Regions from separate parts of the Kitasatospora papulosa genome, predicted to be linked through region 1. Evidence: riboswitches for the same ligand, from Rfam matches in the RefSeq annotation. Region 1 holds a riboswitch; the other holds the start of a gene.

Evidence for each region. A riboswitch is a leader RNA that binds a small molecule or an ion and turns the genes downstream of it on or off. The one in region 1 is predicted to bind S-adenosylmethionine.
Region 2: linked by a shared signal. The riboswitch ahead of OG362_RS23460 (aminotransferase class V-fold PLP-dependent enzyme) and the one ahead of thrC (threonine synthase) in region 1 are both predicted to bind S-adenosylmethionine.

What each region holds. Positions count from the first base shown of each region.
Region 1 covers NZ_CP108452.1:3,220,090-3,224,496, reverse strand. Annotated here, with positions in the region: gene OG362_RS13800 (alpha,alpha-trehalose-phosphate synthase (UDP-forming)) at 1-575, opposite strand, end outside; gene OG362_RS13795 (glucosyl-3-phosphoglycerate synthase) at 646-1,596, opposite strand; SAM riboswitch class I at 1,750-1,877, shown strand; gene thrC (threonine synthase) at 1,896-3,194, shown strand; gene OG362_RS13785 (MoaD/ThiS family protein) at 3,223-3,498, shown strand; gene OG362_RS13780 (cold-shock protein) at 3,942-4,148, shown strand.
Region 2 covers NZ_CP108452.1:5,362,098-5,366,504, forward strand. Annotated here, with positions in the region: gene qcrB (cytochrome bc1 complex cytochrome b subunit) at 1-111, shown strand, start outside; gene trpD (anthranilate phosphoribosyltransferase) at 233-1,297, shown strand; SAM riboswitch class IV at 1,427-1,544, shown strand; gene OG362_RS23460 (aminotransferase class V-fold PLP-dependent enzyme) at 1,730-3,106, shown strand; gene OG362_RS23465 (Lrp/AsnC family transcriptional regulator) at 3,187-3,468, opposite strand; gene OG362_RS23470 (rhomboid family intramembrane serine protease) at 3,465-4,208, opposite strand; gene OG362_RS23475 (hypothetical protein) at 4,378-4,407, shown strand, end outside.

The DNA of each region.
Region 1 (4,407 bases):
CCCTTGAGCAGCTGCTCGCCGATGTCGTCGGGCAGCAGCCGGAAGTAGTCGACGGGCGCCCAGGGGGTGTGCGAGAAGTGCCCGATGCGCAGGTCGGGGCGGAGCTCGCGCAGTATGCCGGGGACCAGGGAGAGGTGGTAGTCCTGCACCAGGACCGCGGCGCCCTCGCCCGCCTCCTCGGCCAGGGCCTGGGCGAAGGCCTGGTTGTACGCCTCGTAGGAGGCCCACTGCCGGCGGAACTCCGCGTCGAAGACGGGCTCCACCGGGGTCTGGTAGATCATGTGGTGGACGAACCAGAGCACCGAGTTCGCGATGCCGTTGTAGGCGTCGGCGTGGACCGCGGCGTCGATGTCGAGCATCCGGACGCCGGGCTCGGACACCCCGCGGCGCACCGCCTCGCGGTCGCCGTCACTGAGGGCGGCGCACACCCACAGCTTGTCGTCGACTGCGCTGAGGCCGGAGACGAGCCCGCCGCCGCCCCGTTTCGAGTCGAGCGTGCCGTCGTCACGTCGTGTGTACGACACCGGGCCGCGGTTGGACGCGACGAGAACCTGGGCGGCGTGCTCGGAGACCATGTACCCGAACCTAGCCCGTTCGGGAACCCTCCAAACGTGATGTGGGCGCCGGGCCCCGCGCGGGGAACCGCTACGCCGCGTCCCGGGCCGCGTACTCCGCGATGTCCCGCATCGGCGGCCGTTCCTCGGTGTCCACCGCATGGGTGTGCGGGACGAACCCGTCGGGTCCACGCTCGAACTGGGTGATCTCCGGCCGCACGAGCGGTCCGCGGGAGAGCCGCAGCTGCGCCGTGCGGTAGATGGTGGCGGCCATCCTGCCGAGGGCCTGGCCGTCCTGATGGCGGTGCCTGCGCACGCCGACGTCCACCTGCGCGAGCGCGTCCAGGCCGACCGTGTGCAGCGCGTCGACGAGCAGACCCAGTTCCACTCCGTACCCGACGGGGAAGGGGAGCCGCTCCAGCAGGGAGCGTCGTACCGCGTATTCGCCGCCGAGCGGCTGGACGAAGCCGGCCAGCCGCGGCCAGTGCAGGTTGAGCAGCGGGCGGGCCACCAGTTCAGTCACCCGGCCGCCCTGCCCCGCGGTGTCGCCCAGCGGGCGGTCGTACATGGCCTTCACGAACTGGACCTGGGGGTCGGTCAGCAGCGGACCGACGATCCCGGACACGAAATCGGCGGAGAAGTCCTTCAGGTCGGCGTCGACGAAGCAGACGATCTCCCCGGTGGTCACCAGCAGCGAACGCCACAGGACCTCGCCCTTGCCGGGGAGCGCGGGTATCCGGGGGAGTACGGAGTCCCGGTGCACGACCCGGGCGCCGGCCCGGCGGGCGACCTCGGCGGTGGCGTCGGTGGAGCCGGAATCGATCACCACCAGTTCGTCCACGAGCCGGACCTTCTCCATCAGCTCGCGCCGGATCACCGTCACGATCTCCCCGACCGTCGCCTCCTCGTTCAGCGCGGGCAGGACGACGCTCACACGCGAGCGGTTCGGATCCTTCGCCCGGGCGGCCGTGAGGCGCTCGATCGGGCGGTCGGCAGCTGACCAGGAACGCCTGGTCAGCCAGCGTTCCACCTCTTCCAGCACGGTCGATACTCCCTGTATGTGATCCATCTCGCGGTTCGGACGACTATCTCAACCGTCCAGTGCTTCGGTTACAGTCTTGAACAACGCGGATGACCCTCGCATGTCGGGGTCGGTCCGCGAATAAACGCCCGGATCCATGGTCCGGTGCCATAGCGCTCATCCAGAGGGACTGAGGGAACGGCCCGTTGAAGTCCCGGCAACCCTCCTGCCGACCGCGAGGTCACGGTGGGGAAGGTGCCAATTCCGTCTTGCGGCGAAATACGTCGCGAGGAAGATGAGGAGAAAGGGCCTCCGCCATCATGGCCGTGCAGACAGTTGCAGAGAACACCAATTCTTCCGCCGTGGACCTCGGTCCCGCCGCCGCGCTTTCCTGTCGCGAATGCGGCGAGCGTTTCGAGCTCGGCCCCATCTTCGCCTGCGTGTCCTGTTTCGGGCCGCTCGAAGTGGCGTACGACCTGCCGAGCGGCTCCCCCGAAGAGCTGAAGAAGCGCATCGCCGAGGGTCCGGACAACATCTGGCGGTACGCGCCGCTGCTGCCCGTCCCCTCCGATGTCGCGGACAAGCCCAACATCAACCCCGGCTTCACGAAGCTGGTCAAGGCCGACAACCTCGCCCGCGAGCTGGGTGTGACCGGCGGACTGTACGTCAAGGACGACTCCGGCAACCCGACGCACTCCTTCAAGGACCGTGTCGTCGCCATCGCCGTCGAGGCGGCCCGCGCCTTCGGGTTCACCACCCTCTCCTGCTCCTCCACCGGCAACCTGGCGGGTGCGGTGGGTGCCGCCGCCGCCCGCGCCGGCTTCCGCTCCTGCGTGTTCATCCCGCACGACCTGGAGCAGGGCAAGGTCGTCATGGCCGCGGTGTACGGCGGTGAGCTCGTCGGTATCGAGGGCAACTACGACGACGTCAACCGCTTCTGCTCGGAGCTCATCGGCGACCCGCTCGGCGAGGGCTGGGGCTTCGTCAACGTCAACCTGCGGCCGTACTACGGCGAGGGCTCCAAGACCCTGGCGTACGAGATCTGCGAGCAGCTGGGCTGGCAGCTGCCCGACCAGCTCGTCATCCCCATCGCGTCCGGCTCACAGCTCACGAAGATCGACAAGGGTCTCCAGGAGCTGATCAAGCTCGGTCTCGTCGAGGACAAGCCGTACAAGATCTTCGGCGCCCAGGCCGAGGGCTGCTCCCCGGTCTCCACCGCCTTCAAGGCCGGCCACGACGTGGTCCGTCCGCAGAAGCCGAACACCATCGCCAAGTCCCTGGCGATCGGCAACCCGGCCGACGGCCCGTACGTCCTGGACATCGCCCGCCGCACCGGCGGTGCCGTGGAGGACGTGAACGACGAGCAGGTCGTCGACGCGATCAAGCTGCTGGCCCGCACCGAGGGGATCTTCGCGGAGACCGCGGGCGGGGTGACGGTCGGCGTGACGAAGAAGCTGATCGAGGCCGGTCTGCTCGACCCGTCCCTGACCACCGTCGTCCTGAACACCGGCGACGGCCTGAAGACGCTGGACGCGGTCGCCCCGACGACCGGCCTGTCGGCCACGATCCGGCCCAGCCTGGACGCGTTCCGCGACGCGGGCCTCGCTGCCGCCAACTGACCACCCGAGACCCGAGGAAGGCACCCACATGAGCGTCAAGGTCCGTATCCCCACCATCCTCCGCACCTACACGGGCGGTCAGTCCGAGGTCCCGGCCGAGGGGGCGACCCTCTCCGAGGTCATCGCGTCCCTGGAGCAGAACCACCCGGGCATCGGCGCCCGCGTCCTGGACGACCAGGGCAAGCTGCGTCGCTTCGTCAACGTGTACGTCAACGACGACGACGTGCGCTTCGAGGGCGGTCTGGACGCGGTCACCCCGGACGGCGCCGGCGTCTCGATCATTCCCGCCGTCGCCGGCGGCTGACGGCGGGACGTCACGGGCCGCCGTCGCGGTCCGGCCGCACGGTATTCACGCGATGGCCCTCTCCACGGCAAACGGAGGGGGTCATTCTGCATGGTTGAGCGCGGTACAGTTGGGGAAGTCCCCGCAGTTGCCCGCGCGATCCACATATGAGAATGCGCCCTGCCGCGACAAGAAGTAGCCAAAGTGCGTGAACGCCTTGAGGCATAAGTCGCCTTTGTCAGGCCCGACTTGCCCTGGAATCGTATGAATTCCCCCTATCCGCGTGGTCGCGTGCGCCCAGAATTCTCGTCCGATTGACCTGTTGCAGAGGGCAGTTGGGCAGATACATTCGGCCGCGGTCGACGCGTTCCGGCGCACGCCACCCTCTCCTGTCGGAGGGTGAGTTCTGACCCGGGACCGCGAAGTGCGGTCTCGTGCAAGGGCCAGTAATAGGGGAGTTGGGCATGGCTCAGGGCACCGTCAAGTGGTTCAACGCGGAGAAGGGGTACGGCTTCATCGCGGTCGACGGTGGTGCGGATGTTTTCGTCCACTACAGCGCGATCCAGATGGACGGGTACCGCACCCTCGAAGAGGGTCAGCGAGTTGAATTCGAGATCTCGCAGGGCCAGAAGGGGCCGCAGGCGGACATGGTCAAGCTCGCCGTCGGCTGAGCTCGGCGCGGTCGGCCACCGACACCACTCACACACGCGAGGCCCGTACTCCTACCGGGGGACGGGCCTCACGTGCGTCTCCGGGCCCCCGTCGTGACCTGCGGCGGAGTCCCGAGGTTGTCCACATCCCGAAGAGGACGCTTGCACTCGCAGGGGTCGAGTGCTAATCATTGGCGTTAGCACTCTCCAGGTGAGAGTGACAGAAACTTGGACCGGGCCGGTGAGGCCCGCACGCGTGATGGGGCAAGGAACCACCACG
Region 2 (4,407 bases), 2.1 Mb from region 1:
CAGAAGCTGCGGGCCAGGCTCAGCAAGAGCTACTACGGCGAGAACAACCAGATCGCCAAGCCCACCGCCGAGGAGTACAAGGAGATCACCAGCGGCCACGGCCACCACTGATCACCTCAGCTGACCGCCACAGCAGGAGCCCCGTCCATCCGATGGACGGGGCTCTTCGCTGCTCCCGGGGCTGGATAGGGTGGAGGCGTACTTCTACCGGCTGTGGACCCAGGAGCGGACCATGAACGTTGTGACCCCGGACGGCGGCGGCAGCGTGGCGGACTTCACCTGGCCCGGCGTGCTGACCCCCCTCCTGCGCGGCGAGGACCTCGGCACCGACGCGACGGCGTGGGCCATGGACCGGATCATGAGCGGCGAGGCCACGGACGTGCAGATCGCCGGCTTCGCGATCGCGCTGCGGGCCAAGGGCGAGACCGTCGACGAGGTCACCGGCCTGGTCCGCGCCATGTACGAGCACGCCCACACCATCGAGGTCCCCGGCCGCACGGTGGACATCGTGGGAACCGGCGGCGACATGGCCAAGACGGTCAACATCTCCACCATGTCGGCGATCGTCGTCGCGGGGACGGGCGCGAAGGTCGTCAAGCACGGGAGCCGGGCCTCCTCCTCGGCCAGCGGTGCCTCCGACGTGCTGGAGAAGCTCGGCGTCAACCTTGAGCTGACGCCGCAGCGTGTCGTCGCGGTGGCCGAGGAAGCGGGCATCACCTTCTGCTTCGCGGTGAAGTTCCACCCCGCCCTGCGGCACGCGGCCAGGGCGCGCAAGGAACTCGGCACGCAGACCACCTTCAACATCCTCGGCCCGCTCACCAACCCGGCCCGGGTCCGCTCCCAGGCCATCGGCGTGGCCGACCCGAAGATGGCGCCCATCGTGGCCGGTGTGCTGGCCGACCGGGGCAACTCCGCGCTCGTCTTCCGGGGCGACGACGGTCTCGACGAGCTGACCACCACGGCGACCTCCCGTGTCTGGATCGTCCGCGACGGCGGCGTCCGCGAGGAGGCGTTCGACCCGCGTGACGTCGGCCTCGGCCTGGTCCCCGTCGAGGCGCTGCGCGGAGCTGACGCCTCGTACAACGCCGACGTGGCCCGCCGGCTGCTCGACGGGGAGACCGGCCCCGTACGCGACGCCGTACTGCTGAACTCGGCCGCCGCGCTGGTCGCGCTGGACCCGGGTGCGGGCACCCTGGACGAGCAGCTCGCGGGCGGGATCGAGCGGGCCGCGGCGTCGATCGACTCGGGAGCGGCCAAGCGGGCCCTGGAGCGCTGGGTGGCGGCCAGCAACGCCTGAGAGGGCGTACGAGACGAGTCGAGGCCCTTCGCGCCGGGACAGCCCGGCTGCGGCGGGAGTGCCCGAGGCGCGGTCCGGATCGCGGACCGCGCCTTGCGCGTGCCGGGGGATGTGGCAAGATGCTGCGCAGGTCATGAGTGACAGCGACTACGGCCCCGGCCCGCTGTCCGGCAACCCTCCGTCCGTGGCGGGGTGCCCCGGGTGAAGACCAGGCCGCAGGCAGCGAGGTCTGTGGCAAGCGCGGGCCCCTCGGCATCTTCCCATGCCACCCCTTGGGGTCCTTGGTCCCAGGGAGCCTCTTGTGAGCAAGCGAATGCGATAGGGCTTCGAGCCCTCCTCCGCACACCCTTCTTCTCTTCCTCTCCCCGCGTCGCCGCGCACCCTTCGGGTCACCGGCGCGAGGATTTCGCCTGCCTCTCACAGGAGTTCGCCATGTCTGTCCCCACCGCTGCCGCCGACCAGACCATTTGTGCACCGCTGCCGGTTCTGGGTGCCGATGTCACCGTTCCGCTCGTCACGGGCGGAGACGTCACCTACGCGGCCCTGGACTACGCGGCAAGCTCCCCCGCCCTGCAGCGCGTCTGGGACGACGTGGCCGCCTACGCGCCGTACTACGGCAGCGTCCACCGCGGTGCCGGATATCTCTCCCAGCTCTCCACCGACCTGTTCGAGACCAGCCGTGCGACCGTCGCGGAGTTCCTCGGCTGCCGTGCGGAGGACCAGGTGGTCTTCACCCGCTCGACGACCGACTCCCTCAACCTGCTGGCGGCCGCGCTGCCCGCCGGCTGCCAGGTGTTCGTCTTCGAGACCGAGCACCACGCGTCGCTGCTGCCCTGGCGCGACGCCCGGGTGACCTACCTGGACGCCCCCCGCACCCCGGACCAGGCGGTCGCCACGCTGGAGAAGGCCCTCGCCGCCCGTGACCCCCACGGCCCCGCCCTGGTCTGCGTCACCGGCGCCTCCAACGTCACGGGCGAGCTCTGGCCGGTGCGCGAACTGGCTGCCGCCGCCCACGCCCACGGTGCGCGGATCGTGCTCGACGCGGCACAGCTGGCGCCGCACCACCCGGTGGACATCGCGGAGCTGGACGTCGACTGGGTCGCCTTCTCCGGGCACAAGCTGTACGCGCCCTTCGGTTCGGGTGTCCTCGCGGGCCGGGCCGACTGGCTGGTGGACGCCGAGCCGTACCTCGCGGGCGGCGGGGCCTCCCGCAAGGTCGCCCGGCGCGCCGACGGCGGTGTGGACGTCGAGTGGCACACCACCGCGGCCCGGCACGAGGCCGGATCGCCCAACGTCATCGGCGTCTACTCCATCGCCGCCGCCTGCAAGGCGCTGACCGAGGCCGGCTTCGACCGGCTGGTCGACCGGGAGCAGCAGCTGGTGACCCGGGTCCGTGAGGGCCTCGCCGATGTCCCCGAGGTCAAGGTGCTCTCCCTGTTCGGCGACGACGCCCCGAGGGTCGGCGTCCTCTCCTTCGTGGTCGAGGGATGGAACAGCTCGCACTTCGCGGCCGCGCTCTCCGCCGAGTACGGCATCGGAGTGCGCGACGGACTCTTCTGCGCCCACCCGCTGGTGCGGACCCTGCTGGGCAGTGAGCCGCAGGACCCGGGCGAGTGCGGCGCGCCGGACGCCGCGCCGGGGGAGAGGTCGCTCAACGCCATCCGGGTGAGCTTCGGTGCGGGCACCCCGGACGAGCACATCGAGCGGTTCCTGGGCGCCGTCCGCGAACTGGTCGGCGAGGGAGCCCGCTGGACCTACCGCACCGAGGAGGGCCGCTGCGTGCCCGACCGGGGCGCCGCCCAGGTCTGACCGCACGCGGTACGCGAACGGCCGGGGGCGAGGGCGTCCCGCCCCGTCCCCGGCCGCGGTCGTGCCGGCGGTGGGCCGCTTCAGCCGTCGAGGCCGATGGCGAAGGCCGCCTCCAGGTCGTGCTGGGAGTAGGTGCGGAAGGCCACGTGGGTGTCCGTGGCCTCGACGCCCTGGATCTTGCTGATCCGGCCGGGGATGACATCCGCCAGATCGTCGTGCCGGGCCACCCGGACCATGGCGATCAGGTCGTACGTACCGGTGACCGAGAAGACCTCACTGACGCTGTCCAGCGCGGCGATGGCTTCGGCGATCTCGGGAATCCGGTCCACGCTGGTCTTGATGAGCACGATCGCGGTGATCACGGCTGGCTTTCTCCCTCGGTGGCCGTGGCTGGAACCTTCACTCTAGTCCCCCGGAACCGGACCCAGGCGTAGAGGAACCCGGCCGCGAAACCCGCCACGTGCGCGAGGTACGCCACGCCCGGGCCGCTGCCCGCGCCCCGCGCCGCCAGCCACTGCAGGACGAACCAGAAGACGAGCACGATCCAGGCGGGGAAGCGCAGCGGGAGGAAGAAGAGGAAGGGGAAGAGGCTGGTGACGCGGGCCTTGGGGAAGAGGTAGAGGAAGGCGCCCAGCACCGCGGAGATCGCCCCCGAGGCGCCCACCAGCGTCTGGTCGGAATCCGCGTGCACGACCGCGTAGGCGACCAGGGCGAAGTACCCGCACACGAGGTAGAAGAGGGTGAACTCGACGCGGCCCATGCGTTCCTCCGCCATCGCCCCGAAGACGTAGAGGAAGAGCATGTTGCCCAGCAGGTGCAGCCAGCTGCCGTGGACGAAGAGCGCGGTCAGCGGGGTGAGCGCCGCGTGCGCCGAGCCGTCCAGGAGCTCGCTGGGGATCACGCCCCACCGCTCGAAGTACCCCGCCTGAGCGGCGAGGAGCGCGTCGGCGTCGCCGTAGACGGGGTTGAACCCCGAGAGCGGGCTCATCAGGAAGACGGCGCAGCACAACGCCATCAGCCCGTAGGTGACCGGGGCACCGCCCGCCGCGGCCCCGAACCCCCTGGCCCGCTCCCGCCAGTCGACTTCCCGCAGATCGATCACGTACAGAGCATGACGCAACAGGCGAGAACGGGACGGAGCGCCTCGCCGTGCCGGCAGGTATGCGCGAGGCCGTAGGGTTGCGGCAGGACATCCGCAGTTCGACGGCGCACCGCGAGATCGAAGACCTGGGCACGCACAGACTCGACGTACGACGAAAGAGGACGCAACGATGACGACGGTTCCCCAGCCGACCGACGGG